Regions from separate parts of the Microcystis sp. BLCC-F210 genome, predicted to be linked through region 1. Evidence: predicted binding sites of a transcription regulator. Region 1 holds the regulator's gene; each other region holds the start of a gene.
The links. Region 1 encodes NtcA, which controls nitrogen genes in cyanobacteria. Its sites were predicted from a motif close to TTTGTANCNNNNGNTACAAA; they were not measured.

Region 1 (5,470 bases):
GTGGTAACGGTGGGAGGTGCGGCCCTAGGGGGATCGATTGCGGGAGTTTATGGCGCGGTTATTGGTGCGATATTAGCGGCCGGCTGCGGATGGTATATTACCTTTAGGAAAGCAAAATCAGCATAAATTTTTGATGAAGATTGTTAACATTGAAAACTTTCTTTTGTTAATCGGAACCTTGGTTATTACCGCAAGCGTGGCACTGGTTACAAGAAGACGGCAGCGACGGGGAAACAATAAATCTTATCTAGAAATTCTTTTCGTTTCTGGGTTAAGTTTATCGGCTGTCTTGGCAATATCTAAGGTGGTCTATAAAGTGTTAACCGATGAAGATTTTCAGAATTGCCTTGGTTCGGATAGTCAAATCCTTCTTTTGTTAGCTGCTGTTCTCGGTATCTATATTTCTATTAAAGAGATTTGGAAATTATTTGAAGCGAAGTAATAGAAATGCCAGCTTTATCCATATCCAAAAGTTATACTAAATCCTGTTGAGAAGGTGTAGAATAGGCGTTGGGTTTCATGCTTTAACTCAACCTAAGTTCTATAAACATTATCAGTAAACCCCAAAAAAAAGGAAGCTAAATCATGAAAATTACTATCGATATTCCCGATGAATTGCTTCAACATTACAACTACAATAATCTTACCCGTGAAATTTTAGAGGCTTTGGTGGTGCAGGCCTACCGAGCGGAAAAAATCACCAGTGCCGAGGTCGGAAGTATTTTAGGTCTATCTTCTCGTTGGGTGGTGGATGCTTTTTTAAAAAACCATGATGCCGATTTACATTACAATGAAGTCGATCTAGACAGCGATCGCAAGACTCTTCAGCAACTTCGCAACAAACACGATCATAGTCTTTTATGATAGTCGTTTCTGATACCTCACCTATCAACTATTTACTGCTCATTGACCAGATCGACCTATTCCCCCGCTTATTTGGACAGATTATCATTCCCGATGTGGTTCGCGGTGAAATGCTTGATGCAGATGCACCGGCCATTCTTCAGCAATGGATCGCCAATCCACCCTCTTGGCTTATCATTGAGGCTGTTCAAACGATTGATGAAGCCCTAAATATTCTCGACCCCGGAGAACAGGCCGCTATCACCCTCGCTCAAACCTTACCCGCCGATTTGCTGATTATCGATGAACGCTTGGGGCGGCGAATTGCCAGCGAGCGGGGAATTCCTATTATTGGCACTCTCGGAATTTTAGACGACGCATCAAGCCGAGGCTTAATCGAGCTTTCAGATACTATAGCCCGACTACAACAGACTAATTTTCGCATTTCTCACCGCATAATTGAGAAATTGCTTGAAAATAGGGAATAAATTGTTAAAAAACTAAACGAACCTTCAGTCCGATCGCAATTAACCCCAAAGAAGTCAAAAATCCCCCTTCAGAACCTCGTGACACTAATAACTAATAACTAATAACTGAATAAAACTACATTCCCATAATTTCGTAACCGGAATCTACATAAATAATCTGACCAGTAATACCACTAGCAAGATCACTGGCTAAAAAAGCGGCCGTATTTCCCACTTCAATTTGTGTCACTGTGCGATGTAAAGGAGCGATTTCTTCCACATGATGGATCATATCAAGAATTCCCCCGACGGCCGAAGATGCTAAGGTGCGAATTGGACCGGCAGAAATACCATTAACTCGGATCTTTTGGCCACCTAATTCCGCGGCTAAATAGCGAACACTCATTTCTAAACCAGCTTTTGCCACCCCCATTAAATTATAGTTAGGAATTACCTTGACACCGCCGAGATAGGTAAGAGTGATAATACTTCCCCCTTCCGTCATCAAGGGTTTAGCCGATCGCGCTAGACGGGTTAGGGAAAAAGTGCTAATATCTAGGGACTTAGTGAAAGCTTCCCGGGGAATGGCGGTAAAATCGCCCGTTAAACCCTCTTTATCGGCAAAAGCGAGACAGTGAATCAAAATATCCAGTTTACCCCATTTTTCCGCCACTGTAGCGAAAGTATCTTCTACCTGTTGGTCATTTTGGACATCGCAGGGGACATAAAAAGCGGGATTAAGTTCATCGGCCAATTCTCGCACTTTTTTCTCAAAACGGCCTTTTTCGTCGGGGAGATAGGTGACACCGATATTTGCACCAGCTTGATGGAGTTGTTGGGCAATTCCCCAAGCGATCGAGCGATTATTGGCAATTCCTGTCACTAGGGCGTTTTTTCCCGTTAAATCTAACATAGTTCTCGTTTCTCTTACAAAAATCTCCCCAATAGCCGACCCCAGCGAGATTCGGTATAATAGGGATACAGATAACGGGGCAGCAATGATCACCCCTTCCCCATTGTCTGGCAAAAAGCGCCCAAAACTTTTCCCAGTTTAGGCAGCGGTTATGTTTAATAGAGGTGACACTCGTTGGATAATAAAAACAATTTTCCCCTTTTCTGGATGTGAGATGGACTTATCATTAATACAAGATAAACCCCTAGCAGATGTGTTCCGTCGAATCGGCAGCGGCAATTTCCCCCCGGTGGTGGAGTTGTTCGAGCGCGGCAAAACGATCTTTTTCCCCGGAGATCCCGCTGAAAGAGTCTATTTTTTGCTGAAAGGAGCCGTTAAGTTGTCGCGAGTCTATGAAGCGGGAGAAGAAATTACCGTGGCTCTACTGCGGGAAAATAGCGTCTTTGGTGTGCTATCCTTACTGACTGGTCAGCGATCGGATCGTTTTTATCATGCCGTGGCTTTTACTCCGGTAGAATTACTCTCAGCCCCGATCGAGCAGGTAGAAAGATCCCTCCGCAATAATCCCGATTTATCAATGTTGATGCTGCAGGGTTTGTCCTCGCGGATTCTGCAAACGGAAATGATGATCGAAACCTTAGCTCACCGGGATATGGGTTCACGTTTGGTCAGTTTTTTATTGATTCTCTGTCGTGATTTTGGGGTTCCCACCACCGATGGCATCCGGGTGGATCTAAAATTGTCTCACCAAGCGATCGCAGAAGCGATCGGTTCTACTCGCGTCACTGTCACCCGTTTATTGGGAGAGCTGCGGGATCAGGAAATGGTCTCAATTTACAAGAAGAAAATCACCGTCCATAATCCCGTCGCTCTCAGTCAACAATTTACTTAAATTCTGGATGACTAGCGCTTATATTTTAGTTTTGGCTATCGTGGTTTTAGGTGGTCTGATAGCGGCGGTTGGCGATCGCATAGGTAGTCGTATAGGTAAGAAAAGGATGCGTTTATTTAATCTGCGTCCGAAACAAACCGCAACTTTAATGACGATTGTAACGGGAATTTTGATCGCTGGCTCGACTTTAATTGTCTTATTTGCTTCTAGTAAATCCCTACGTCAAGGGGTTTTTGAACTGGATCGCCTTTTAAATGAACGTCGTACCGCTATTAAGGATTTAGAAAGTCAGGTGAGAAAAACCACCGAACAAAAAAATCAGGTGGAAAAGGCTTTAAAAACGGCTAAAAGTGAACAGATAGCTGTGCAGAAACGTCTAGAGGTTCTTAATAAAAATTATCAGGCTTCTCGTCAACGTTTGCGATTAGTTTCGGGACAGTTAGAAAAGTTTCGCAAGGAAGTGGCCAATTTAAATAATGAACGAGTTATTTTAACTAATCAAAAGGCACAGTTAATCAGTCAACGGGAGCAATTGTCCCAACAAAAATCAATTCTTTCTAGTCAGATCAATCAACTACAAACCACCCTTCAAGCTAGAGATAAAGAGTTAGCTAATCAACAAAAGTTATTAACAACCAGACAAGCGCGACTTCAACAGTTGGAAACTCAACAAAAAACCCTACAGCTAGAAATTGATCGCCGGGATCAACGTATTGGAGAACTCGATCGATCGATTGTGGATAAAAATTTTGCTTTGGAACAGCGCGAGGGAAAATTAAAGGATTTAGAAACCCAAATGGCTTTTCTTAAGCGGGAAGTGGAAGTTTTAGAACAATACTATCAAACCTATCAAGAATTGCGGGAAAAACAAATCGCTATTTTCCGGGGACAGGTGTTATCTTTTGGAGCTTTTCGTATTGTTGATCCCCAAGCTATTGTCACCGTTATCGATAAGTTATTGCGGGAAGCGAATATGAATGCTATCCGTGCTACCCAACCAAATCAGCCTAATTTTGACCAGCGTTTAATTAAGATCACAAAAGCACAGGTAGAACAGTTAAGTCAACAATTACAGGACGGTAAAGAATATGTGGTGAGAATCCTTTCCGCAGGTAATTATGTTTTAGGAGAAAGCGAGATTCGTGTCTTTGCTGATGTGGTTCCCAATCAACGAGTTTTTGAGGAGAAACAGGTAATCGCTGCCGTTTCTATTGATCCCCAAAATATGACAGAAGAGGACCTACAAAAGCGTTTAGATTTACTTTTAGCTTCGGCTCAATTTCGCGCTAGAAGTGCGGGAGTTTTAGGGTCAATTCAAGTGGAAGATGGTTTATTAACTACGGTAGTTAACTTTATTGGTCAAGTGAAAAAGTCGGGTAATGCTATCGAAACACTTGAGGCAGTTGCTGCTAGTAAAACTAATACATCTGGACCTTTAACCTTGCGTTTAGTGGCGGTAAAAGATGGTAAAATTGTTTTTAGTACGTCCCCTTGAAAGATAGCTAAAGTTAGGAGTTGAGATTAAAATCAATTCCTTCGTAAATATCGGCAAGATTTAAGCTAATTCCTAAAGAATCTAGGGATATAATTCCCCTTGCTGGGGTGTATTCTTGCAGTAACCAATTATTTTCTGAGGTTTTGCTATAGGATTCTATTAGTATCTCCCCTTGACTGACGAGAAGATATTGGTTTAATTGGGGTATGGAACGATAATAACGGAATTTATCACCCCGATCATAACTAGAGGTGGAAGGGGATAAAACTTCGATAATTACGCAGGGATTTAAAATTTCATCATTGCGATGATCACTAAATAATGGTTCCCCAGCAATGATCATTAAATCTGGGTATAAACCGCGATTATATTGGGGTATCCATAGACGTAGATCGCTAGATTGAAGACGATAATTAGTTCCTCTTAAAGCTAATTTGAGCAGGACAATAAGATTAATGAGAATACTATTATGATTGATGCTTCCCCCCGTCATCTCGATAATTTCTCCGTCTTGATATTCGTGTTTAGTTTCCGCTCTAGTTTCTAAATTACGATATGCTTCTAAGCTGAGGGTTTTGGTAGGAGATGAAGTCAACATTTTTCTAGGTTAGATATTCTTTTATTTAATCATAACACAATTAATGCTACCTATTTAATTCTAATTCTCCTTGGAGAAAATCAATAAATTGTCTGGCAGTTCTTCCTGATCGCCCATTATGTTGGGTTGCCCATTGTTTGGCACGAAATTCTAGGTCTTCTAAGCTAATTTTTAATTTAGCTAAACTGGCTAAATGACGCACTATTTCCAGATACTTTTCTTGATTAGCTGGTTCAAAAGTTAGGGTTAAACCAAAGCGATC
Region 2 (5,470 bases), 260 kb from region 1:
TTGGTAATTATGAATTATGAATTATGAATTGGGGAGTGGGAAGCAGGGTGTGGGGTATGGGAAAAATAAATAAAAATAATCTCCTGACGCAGAGAATACTAATAGAATAAGATCACTCATGCTCTAATTCTTCTTTTTCCAGTTGCACTTCCGGAGCTTCCTCAATACTAGGATAGGTAATTAAAGTTTTGCGGAAACCAAAATGAGTCAGCAAACGTTTAATCCCACCGAGAATACCATCGGGAAGCACTGTCACCACAATTAGGAATAAGGCCCCTTGGAAAAATACCCAGACTTCTGGCAATTGTTCGCTTAAAAAAGTTTGGGCCATACGCACTAATAAAGTACCGATAACTGCCCCCACAAGGGTAGCACGTCCTCCCACAGCCACCCAAATCACCATTTCAATGGAAAAAGCCACATCCATAGAGTTAGGAGTGATAATTCCGGTTTGCACGGTGTAAAGAGCGCCGGCAACACCAGCAATTGCCCCAGAAATGGCAAAAACTAACACCTTAAACCAAGTAGGATCATAACCGGAAAAACGAACCCGCACTTCATCATCGCGAATGGCGACTAATAAGCGCCCAAATCTGCCTGTAGTTAACCAACGACAGAGGAGATAAATAGCCAGTAAACAGACAATTGTGAGTAAATAAAAGGCCACTTGAACAGCATCGGAACCCACCAGCAATCCGAAAATTGTTTGGGTGTCGGTTTTTAAGCCATTAGTGCCGTTGATTAACTTCTGTTGACCGTTAAAAAAGTTAAAAAATACCAGTAAAGCCGCTTGGGTTAAAATCGAGAAATAAACTCCTTTAATGCGATTGCGGAAGATTAAATAACCTAACAATCCCGCCACGATCGCTGGTACAATAATTAGGGCTAGAATTGTCAAAGGTAGGGAATAAAAAGGTTGCCAAATAAAAGGTAATTCTGTCACCCCGTAGAGAGTAAAAAATTCGGGCATTTGTCCGGGGGGTAACTGAAGATTTAGGTACATGGCCAAAGCGTAACCACCGAGAGCAAAAAAGATACCATGACCAAGACTTAATAAACCCGTATAACCCCAGATTAAATCTATCCCCAAAGCGACAATAGCGAGGGAAAGAAATCGCCCCAATAAACGCAAACGGAAAGCAGACAAAGCTAAGGGCAAAAACACCGCAAAGATGACCACCAATCCAACAATAACAGCGATTTCCGTGATTAACTTTTTCTTTTCCCGTTGTCGGGATTCGTTTCTAGTGATGGTTTTGGTAATCATAATCTATAACTCGGCAGTACGTCCTTTAGGAGGAAAAATTCCCGCAGGTTTGAATTGTAAGAAAGCAATAATTAAAGCAAAAATCATCACTTTGGCCATGCTAGTGGTGGAGAAAAAGGTGAAGAAATCCGTTAGGGGTTTTAGTGCTGCCACGGAACCAGACATCAGGGCAAAAGTTCCCGAACCAATTAAATAATTAGCCACACCAATGGCCATAGCTGCGATAATAGTTCCCAGGAGATTACCGACTCCCCCCACCACCACTACCATAAAGGTATCAACGATATAATTTTGTCCCACATTTGGACCGACGGAACCCAAGAAACTAATCGCACAACCAGCAACCCCAGCTAATCCCGAACCGAGGGCAAAGGTCAAAGCATCCACTTGATTAGTGGGAATGCCTAAACAGGAACTCATCTGGCGATTTTGGGTGACGGCACGAATGCGTAAACCCCAAGAAGATTTATTTAAAAACCAATAAGTCCCTAACAAACAAAGGGCAGTTAAAATAATAATAAATATACGGGTGTAGGGCATTTGAAAACCCAGTAAAGGTAAACCTCCCCGTAACCAAACAGGAGCGGTGACATCGACGTTTCTGGCACTAAACCAGGGTTTAGCAAGAACGGGATTAAAAGATAAAAGATAGCCTAATAATCCAGAGATAGCTAGGGATAAAGGGAGAGTGATACCGATAGCTAAATTGCGAATTCTCTCCCAATCTAAGCGACGACTTAACACCTTCATTGCCCCAAAAAATAAGAGACAGAAAACTATTAAACTAATTACTAATAAGCCGTTGACACTTCTAACAAATTGCTGTAGAATTAAGCTGACTCCCCAAGTAGCCAGCAGCGTTTCTAAGGGTCTGCCGTAGAGGAACCTAATCACCCCCCTTTCTAATAATAATCCCGCCAATCCCGACACCAAAAAAGCGATCGGTAGGGCGAATAAAACGTAGGTATCAAAGAAGGGAGAACCGAAACCCTTAAAGACATTCTGCACCACAAAAGTACTGTAGGCCCCTAACATCATTAACTCACCGTGAGCGAGATTAATTACCCCCATCAGTCCAAAGACAATCGCCAGTCCTAAAGCTGCCAGCAATAGCACAGAACCGATGCTAATACCATTAAATAATCCTTCTAATAATGCTGACACTTTTTCTTATTCCTGTGCATTTTTAAGGTTTAAAAAGAGGGTGGCATTACTGTTTACCTCACCCTCGTTATTATCTGGAAAAACTCTTAAAACTAGGATTTTTCCATTTTGAATTTACCGCCCTTGGCCGGATCCGTCCAGTCACAGGCAAAGCCCTTAGTTTCGGGGACAAATTGGTTCCAAGGTTGCGGATCCACAGGCCCTGGAGTTGACCAAATGATGTCAAATAGCCCATCATCTCTCACTCGACCAACCCGGACGGTTTTGGAGATATGATGATTGGGGAACATTTGCACTGGTCCTTCGGGAGCATCGAATTTTTGTCCGATGGCGGCGGCGCGAACTTTGTCCAGATCATCGGCAGTTCCTGCTTGTTCCACCGCTTGCTTCCAGAGATAGACCATAATATAGGCCGCTTCCATGGGGTCGTTAGTGACGCGATCCTCACCATATTTAGCTCGAAAAGCCGCAACAAATTTCTTGTTAGCGGGGGTATCTACGGTTTGGAAATAGTTCCAACAAGCGTATTGGCCGAGGAGATATTCCTTACCAATCTGTTTAACTTCTTCCTCAGCAACACTCACCGACATGACCGGATATTTATCGGGAGTTAAACCGGCCGCTTGCAGTTGTTTAAAGAAAGCCACGTTACTATCACCGTTGAGGGTGTTGAAAATAACGCCGCCATCGGGTAAAGCTGTCTTAATTTTGGTGATAATCGGGGTAACTTCCGTGTTACCTAGGGGTAGATAGTCTTCGCCCACGGTTTCGCCGCCTTTCGCCTTTAACTGCTCTTTAATAATCGTGTTGGCAGTGCGGGGGAAAACGTAGTCGGAACCGACAAGGAAGAATTTTTTCCCTTTGTTTTCCAGCAACCAAGTCACTGCTGGCTCGATCTGCTGGTTGGGGGCAGCGCCAGTGTAGAAGATATTTCTAGAACACTCTTGACCCTCGTACTGGACGGGATACCAGAGCATATGGTTTCTGGATTCAAACACGGGCAAAACCGCCTGACGACTGGCGGAAGTCCAACAACCGAAGACGGTCAAAACTTTGTCCTGATCGATCAGTTTGGTGGCTTTTTCAGTAAAAGTTGGCCAATCGGAAGCGCCGTCTTCCACCACTGCCTCAATCTGTTTACCAAGAACACCACCGGCGGCATTGATTTCCTCGATCGCCAGTTTTTCCGCATCAACTACGCTGGTTTCACTGATGGCCATGGTGCCACTAAGAGAGTGCAGAATACCCACCTTAATTGTCTCTCCAGAAGCCGGAGTGGGACTAGCAGCTGGGCTAGGACTGGCCGTGGGGGTTTGGTTTTGGCCACCACAAGCTTTTAACAGAATACTGGTTCCCAAAGTGGCAGAACCGTACAGGAGAAATTTACGTCGTCCTAAATTTGACATAATGATCTTGAACTAACCTCGCTGACAATATTAGCTACTTCACACGGATGTTTTTGCTGAGGAGATTTTTGGGAATCTTTCTACGAATATCTGTGTGATATTACGGCTAGGTTAGCAGATTTTTTGTAACTTTCGCTACTTTTTGGCTGTTTTTTGTAACTTTTGCTACTTTTTTGGGAAAAATTAATTATTTTTCTGGAATTTGCCTCAGTTTTTTAGCTATCAGGAGTCGGGAGACAGGAGGCAGGAGACAGGAGACAGGAGATAGGAGACAGGAGACAGGAGACAGGAGATTATTTCTATTTATTCTTCCGACACCCCACTTCCCCACACCTCAAACCCTGCCCCCAGGAAAAGCTTTTTGCCGCAAACCCAATGATCAATCCGACTTTGGCCAAAGCAGCCGGACAGCAAGCAGTGCAAAACCAATGGCCGCTATCGCTTTTAATATCTTAGCGGGGAATAACTGCGCCATACTGCCGCCCGCAAGGACTCCTAAGAAACTGGTCAGGATTAATGCGGTAATTGAGCCAAAAAAGACGGCTTTGGGTGATTTGGAACTGCCACCGAGAGCGATCGCTACTAATTGACTTTTATCGCCGATTTCCGCCAAAAAAACCGTGATAAATGTCAGTCCGAATAATTGCCAATTCATAAATTCTAGGAAGATGGGAAGCTTTTTTCAGTGAACAGTGAACTGATAACTGCTCACTGATAACTGCTCACTGATAACTGATAACTGCTCACTGATTGCTTAGAGAATATCGCTGATCAGTAAACCAGTGATCAAAAGGAGAAGGATGGCGACACCGATATCTAAGGTTTTCGGGGAAAGACGACGAGCAATCCAATAACCGATCAGGACACCGAGGAGACTGGTAGCGATTAAAGCGCTGGCTGCCCCGGCAAAAACCACCCAGGGGGATTGGGATTCGGCGCTGATCAGAAGGGTGGCTAATTGGGTTTTATCGCCGATTTCAGCCAAAAATATGGTTAGGAAGGTGGAACTAAACACCGTCCAAAAACTCCAAGAAGCTGGATTATCCGGCTTTTTCTCGGTTGAGGCGATCGATTTGCTATCACTCATCGGCTAATTTAACAATATCGGGTTAAGAAATAATTTTCATACTTTTTTCATTTTAGCCCGACCGGTTTTCTGGCGATAGTTTCTGCTGTTGATTACGCTGTCTCCTCCACCAATAGTTAAAAAACCCTAGTCGATCGAGGTGGAGTTTCCATCCTAGAGTTTAATAATTATTAGACTAGGACGAGCGCAAATTGCTTGGAGGTATAGCCCCTATGACCAGTGAAAGTGTTGTACAAGACAGAGATTATACTCTGATTATTGACAAAAGTGGCAGTATGTCCACTGCTGATAAACCCAGTGAGAAAACCCGTTGGCAAATTGCCCAAGAATCTACCCTCGCCTTGGCTAGAAAGTGCGAGGAAATCGATCCGGACGGCATCACTATCTATCTTTTTTCCGGACGTTTCCGACGCTATGATAATGTTACTTCCGATAAGGTGACACGAATTTATCAAGAAAATGAACCGATGGGGAGAACAGACCTAGCAGCTGTTCTCCAAGATGCCCTTGATAATTATTTTCAGCGCAAAACTGCCGGCAAAACTA
Region 3 (5,470 bases), 480 kb from region 1:
TTCTAAAGCTGGTGTGCTGCCCAAAGATGTGATTATCTCTATCGATGGTAAATCTACCGAAGGTATGGAACTCGAGCAAGCGGTGAGCATGATCCGCGGCAAAGTGGGGACAAGTGTTAAGATCACCATTCAACGGGGTGAGGAGAAGAAAGAATTGACTCTTACCCGGGCGAAAATTGAAATTCACCCAGTGCGCTCCCACACGGAAAACACCCCGATCGGTAAAGTCGGTTATATCCGTCTCAATCAATTTAGCGCCCAAGCTAGTGGCGATATGAGTCAAGCGATTCGCGAATTGGAAGCTGAACAGGTGAAGGGTTATATTCTCGATCTGCGTTCTAACCCCGGCGGTTTACTCTACGCCAGCATCGAAATCGCTCGGATGTGGATACCCGATGGTTTAATTGTCTCTACGGTCGATCGCAAAGGGGTGACGGAACGTCAACGGGCCAACAATCAAGCTTTGACTAATAAACCCCTAGTTGTTCTCGTCGATGGTGGTTCCGCTAGTGCCAGTGAAATTCTCTCCGGAGCTTTACAGGATCATGAGCGGGCGGTTATTGTCGGTACGAAAACCTTTGGTAAGGGATTAGTGCAATCGGTACGCAGTCTCAGTGATGGTTCGGGATTAGCGGTGACGATTGCCAAGTATCTCACCCCCGACGGACGGGACATCAATAAAGATGGTATTCATCCGGATGTGGAGTCGGAACTGAGCGAGGAAGATCGCAAAAATCTTCAACAGGAACGGGATCGGGTGGGAACCTTCCAGGATCCTCAATTCAAGAAAGCTTTTGAAATCTTGGAAAAAGAAATCACTGAAGGCAAGAAAACGCCCACCAATACCGCTAAACAATAGGTTGACATTTGCCCGCTCGAATTAAACCCACCCGACGGGCGATCGCTTCTCCCCGCTCGGCAAAAGGACCCCAGTATTGACCATTAACTGGGGTTTTTCCGTTTTCTAGGGCTATAATCTGACAAATTCCCGTATTTTCCTGGACAATGTACCAGTTTTGTGCGGTATTATCCATAGATTTTTCTCCTTAATCCCTCTATTCCCTTTTTTATAGCATCTCTCAATCCCTAAGCAAAAAATTTTTATCAACTTCTTGACAAAACCGGGGAGATAAATGCTAATATTAAAAAGGTCTGTCCAATGGGGATTAGCCAAGCGGTAAGGCAGCGGGTTTTGGTCCCGCCATTTCCTAGGTTCGAATCCTAGATCCCCAGTTTAAAATTTCTTATCCCCGATGCGCCAATGATTGAGAATATCCTCGATCAAAGCTTCCTTTAGCCAAATGCGACCGATAAGAGTCAGGGGAACCGCCAGAAATAGCCCTAAAAAGCCAAAAATCGAGGCGAAAAACAACTGGGCCAACAGGGTAAAAGCGGGTAGGAGCTTGAGCGACCGCACTGTTAAAATGGGCAACGGTGGATGATGGTCGAAATATTGAATTAACAGATAAATACTGCTGTAGAGTAGTAAAACTGCCCAGGGTTGCCAGGGAGCTTCCAGAAGGGCGATAGAAAAGGGTAAAATCGTACTTAAAACCGGCCCGAGGTTGGGGATAAAGGTGAGAAATCCTGCCAGAATAGATTGGGAAAAAGCGAGGGGAATGCCGATCAAGGATAGACCTAGACAACTGCCCAAGGTCATAATCAACATATGACAGAAAATTCCTTTTAGCCAAGCTTTTAAATCTTGATCGCACTGTTCTAGTATCGATCGTACTCTAGGACGGTAGAAAGCGGGAAATAAACGCAGAAAACAACGGTGGTAAGCGGCAGGATCGGCGAGAATCATCAAGCTCAGGGCAACAATTAGCAGTAAGCTGAGGATAATGCCGAAAGTACCGTAAAAAATGCTCAAACCCCGGCCAGCAATTTGGTTAATTAGGGGTTGTAATTGAGCCAGCAGCGTTTTAAAGTCTGGGAAGACAGTGGCCAGACTAGGATCGAGATAATCCTCAAAACTATGGACTTGTCCCCAGAGTCTTTCTATAGCTTGGGGAAGTAAACTAAATAATTGGCGAAATTGTTGGACTAAAGCGGGTATAATCCCCACAAAAATACCGATAATACCAATAAAAAAGCTTAAAAGCGTGATAATTAGGGCGTGGGAACGCTTGAGGTGATGACGCTGCCACCAAGTCACAGCCAAATTTAAAATCTGAGCCAGAAGAATCGCCATCAATGATAATAAGAGAATCTGTCGAATCTGCCAGAGAATCAACAGACAAAAGACTAACAGGACTAAACCGAGGCTGCTGCCAAAAGTCATGATGAGTAAGGAGAAAAATTTCTAATCAGTTGTTGTCCGTCTCCAGAGGGCAAAAACCGTGAGCAGAAAAGGAGCAAAAACCAGAATTAAAGTGTTAAGAGGACTGGGAGCGATCGATAATAAAGGGGCTAGATATTTAATTCCCAGGGAAATCAAAGCCGATATCAAGATTATTTTGATAATAAAGCCGCTCATAGATCAATGTTTAGGTGGCATAAGCACTATCTTATCCCTGAAGAGGTTAAAAATTGGTCAAAATGTGGAAGTCATCTCCCATTAGTTTTATTAATACTAGAGCGAAGGGGTTAGATTTTTGGGGCGAGGTCGGTTCAGAGGGAACGGGAAAGTGTGAGACAATAGAGGAGAAAGGCTCAGTCGAGTAACTAGAGATTTTCATTGCTAGGATTAAAGACTTAATGTCAAGATAAATCTTGAGAGCAAATAAGATTTACCCTGTTCACCACCCCTATCGTGCCGCCAATAGTTACCGTGATCACTTTAACTCTTTTACATCCCAATCAAGCCACGCCCTTACAACATTGGCAATTTGACAATGACCAATCAACTATTCTCATTGGCAGGGCGCTGGATAATCATGTAGTTCTTTATAGTGCTGTGGTTTCGAGGCGGCACTTAGAAATCCGCCAGAATGATCGCGGTCATTGGGAATTGGAAAATTTAGGGACAAATGGGACGTTTCTCAATGGCAAACCGATCGAGAAAACTGTCATCGTTGATGGTATGGTGGTTCGTTTAGCCGCCTCTGGCCCGCAAATTCAAATTCGTCTCATCCCTGAGCATGAACAACCCCAATTAGTCTTCAAACCCCTAGAGGTTCCTTTGGTGGGCAACCAAACTCAGCCGGAAAATGATACGATCGTCACCTAGACAATATTAAATTTTTATAAAGTTTTTTCAATTTCCCTAACGAAATGTAAAAATAGATACAGAATAAGAAATAAAGTCTTCTGACTTGCTGTCCCTAAATAGAGACGACAAGAGAGATTAAAGTCAATTGAAAGCATTGCAGGGAGTCAGTGATATGACGTTAGCCTATCGAGGAGTTAAGTACGAAAGGGATTCGCTCCCCTTGGAGATGAAAACCGGAGATATCGGGGGTAAATACCGAGGTCAGGACTGGAATCACCATTATCCTCGTCATATGATCCAATTAGAGCCGAAACTGCATCGTCAGTATCGTGGAGTTGCCTACAGCACTCGTCCTCATCTTGCTGGACAAGTCACCCCAAACATTTGTCCGTTGCCCGTTGTCAAACCCCCTGTTGTTGTCCAAGAGGAAACCCTTTCTAGCATCCATCTGAACAATATTCGTCATCGTCTGGAACGTCGTTTACAAATCGCTCAAGAGAGTGGTGACGAAACCCTCGTTAATCTCTTGAAAAAAGAATCCCAAGACTTAGCCTTAAACTGCTAGATTAGCAGTTTTTCCCCACTTTCCCCTCGGTTCTGCCGGGGGGAATGTTTTTGGGACTAAAAATGCCACCCACAGGAATTATAATTACATAACTTTAACTCAGGCTCTATAAGACTTTTAGCTATAGCCAGTACGGACACACCTAGAAGCTAAGTTATAGAGTTGCCGAAAATTCGGCTCTCTTGGGTTCGGTGAGTGAAATGTATTCTAAAATACATTCTTCCTGGCGAGTGAGTGCAAGGAACCACAGAGACACAGAGGACAAAAAGATTGATCGATCCTCTGTAAGTTAAACTGGCTCTTCTGGTTTCTGTATGGAAACGAGGTCTATACTGATAGTTTCTTCAGCAAAATAGTCCTAAAAGTCTTTGCCAGTCAGCATTTCACTCTTTATAAGTAAAAATTATCACACAAAGTCGAGAAGAGCCGTTAAACTTATCACACAGAACCTAGAAGAGCCAAAATTCGTCCTAATAGTTCTTTGAATTTTCCTACACTTTTAAAGAATTATTTTGCTTTTCTGTCTTTTAATGTTTGCTAATATCAGTGATGGTAACAAAACAAAAATCGTTCAATGGACGATAGTTTGGGATACTGTTATTTCTGATCACGCTCCCAAAAGTCATGGCTGGGATAATATTATGTATGTCGCTAAAGGTCAAAATCTGACAACAAATAATCCTCAATATGTAGTGGCGATTACAGCGACAAATCCCAAGTCTGTATTTGACTGGTTACAGGAGGATGTTGATACCCATAATATGGTTCTCTGGTCTGGCACAAACCCAGAACAAGGTCATATTTCTGAGGGGACAAATACGGGATAAAAATTTTGCAAGGAATGAAAAATTCCAGCAATTTTATCCCTCTTATAATTCCTGACTCAGGAAATACAAAAACAGCCCAAATAACCAAGATCACCATCGGAAAATCTAAACTAGGAAATAAACACCATGAAATTAGAAGACATCATTCAACAAAACCTCGTTAAACCTATTGATTACTTAGCTGGAGACTCGGAACTTTGCCGAGAAGTTCAGACCCGTTTGCAAGTTCTCGGATTACTTCCTGCTAATGGTGTTGATGGCATTTATGGACCCCAAACAAAACAAGCCTTTGAGCAATTCAAACAAAAAATCAAAGAAGACGAATTGGATACCTTGGGAGCATCTTCGGCGAAACTTTTACTAGAACTTAAAGAATTACCAGGGGGTAATAATTTAATCTCCAAAGCTCAAGCCGAATCTATCTATGGTAATGTCATTAGCGATGGACAATTAGCAGATCTCAATTCTTGCTTAAATCGCTTTGAAATTAACACTCACCCCCGAATGTGTCATTTTTTAAGCCAAACTGCCCATGAAAGTGGAGGCTTGAAATGGATGAAAGAACTCGGTAGCGGTGAGGAGTATAACGGACGGAAAGACCTGGGAAATATTTATCCAGGAGATGGTCCCAAATATAAGGGAGCAGGCGTTATTCAACTAACGGGACGCAGTAACTATCAAGCTTTTGCGAATTATATTCATGATCCGAAAGTGATGGATGGAGTTGATTATGTTAGTACCACCTATCCTTTTACCAGTGGCGGTTTTTGGTGGCATAATAATAACATGAATGCTCTTTGTGATCGCGGTGCAACGGTGGAAGAAATCACCCGACGAGTGAATGGTGGTCTTAACGGACTAGCTGATCGTCAAGCTTACTACGAAAAAGCGATCAAAGTTTTTCCTGTTTAGCAATGCTCGTCC

Region 2: a site for NtcA is predicted at 3,990-4,009, ahead of urtA (urea ABC transporter substrate-binding protein). Genes of this name have one in related genera too.
Region 3: a site for NtcA is predicted at 3,216-3,235, ahead of ACE3JL_RS18740 (DUF4278 domain-containing protein). Genes of this name have one in related genera too.

What each region holds. Positions count from the first base shown of each region.
Region 1 covers NZ_CP169647.1:3,391,038-3,396,507, forward strand. Annotated here, with positions in the region: gene ACE3JL_RS16290 (hypothetical protein) at 1-126, shown strand, start outside; gene ACE3JL_RS16295 (hypothetical protein) at 134-442, shown strand; gene ACE3JL_RS16300 (UPF0175 family protein) at 586-864, shown strand; gene ACE3JL_RS16305 (DUF3368 domain-containing protein) at 861-1,331, shown strand; gene fabI (enoyl-ACP reductase FabI) at 1,447-2,223, opposite strand; gene ntcA (global nitrogen regulator NtcA) at 2,438-3,115, shown strand; gene ACE3JL_RS16320 (DUF3084 domain-containing protein) at 3,123-4,610, shown strand; gene ACE3JL_RS16325 (Uma2 family endonuclease) at 4,624-5,208, opposite strand; gene ACE3JL_RS16330 (ATP-binding protein) at 5,255-5,470, opposite strand, start outside.
Region 2 covers NZ_CP169647.1:3,655,301-3,660,770, reverse strand. Annotated here, with positions in the region: gene urtC (urea ABC transporter permease subunit UrtC) at 113-1,267, opposite strand; gene ACE3JL_RS17635 (branched-chain amino acid ABC transporter permease) at 1,271-2,431, opposite strand; gene urtA (urea ABC transporter substrate-binding protein) at 2,524-3,837, opposite strand; gene ACE3JL_RS17625 (TMEM165/GDT1 family protein) at 4,217-4,492, opposite strand; gene ACE3JL_RS17620 (TMEM165/GDT1 family protein) at 4,592-4,924, opposite strand; gene ACE3JL_RS17615 (VWA domain-containing protein) at 5,137-5,470, shown strand, end outside.
Region 3 covers NZ_CP169647.1:3,869,536-3,875,005, reverse strand. Annotated here, with positions in the region: gene ctpC (carboxyl-terminal processing protease CtpC) at 1-859, shown strand, start outside; gene ACE3JL_RS18765 (hypothetical protein) at 849-1,034, opposite strand; tRNA gene ACE3JL_RS18760 (tRNA-Gln) at 1,161-1,233, shown strand; gene ACE3JL_RS18755 (AI-2E family transporter) at 1,235-2,284, opposite strand; gene ACE3JL_RS18750 (hypothetical protein) at 2,306-2,479, opposite strand; gene ACE3JL_RS18745 (FHA domain-containing protein) at 2,756-3,172, shown strand; gene ACE3JL_RS18740 (DUF4278 domain-containing protein) at 3,327-3,719, shown strand; gene ACE3JL_RS18735 (hypothetical protein) at 4,250-4,546, shown strand; gene ACE3JL_RS18730 (chitinase) at 4,673-5,458, shown strand.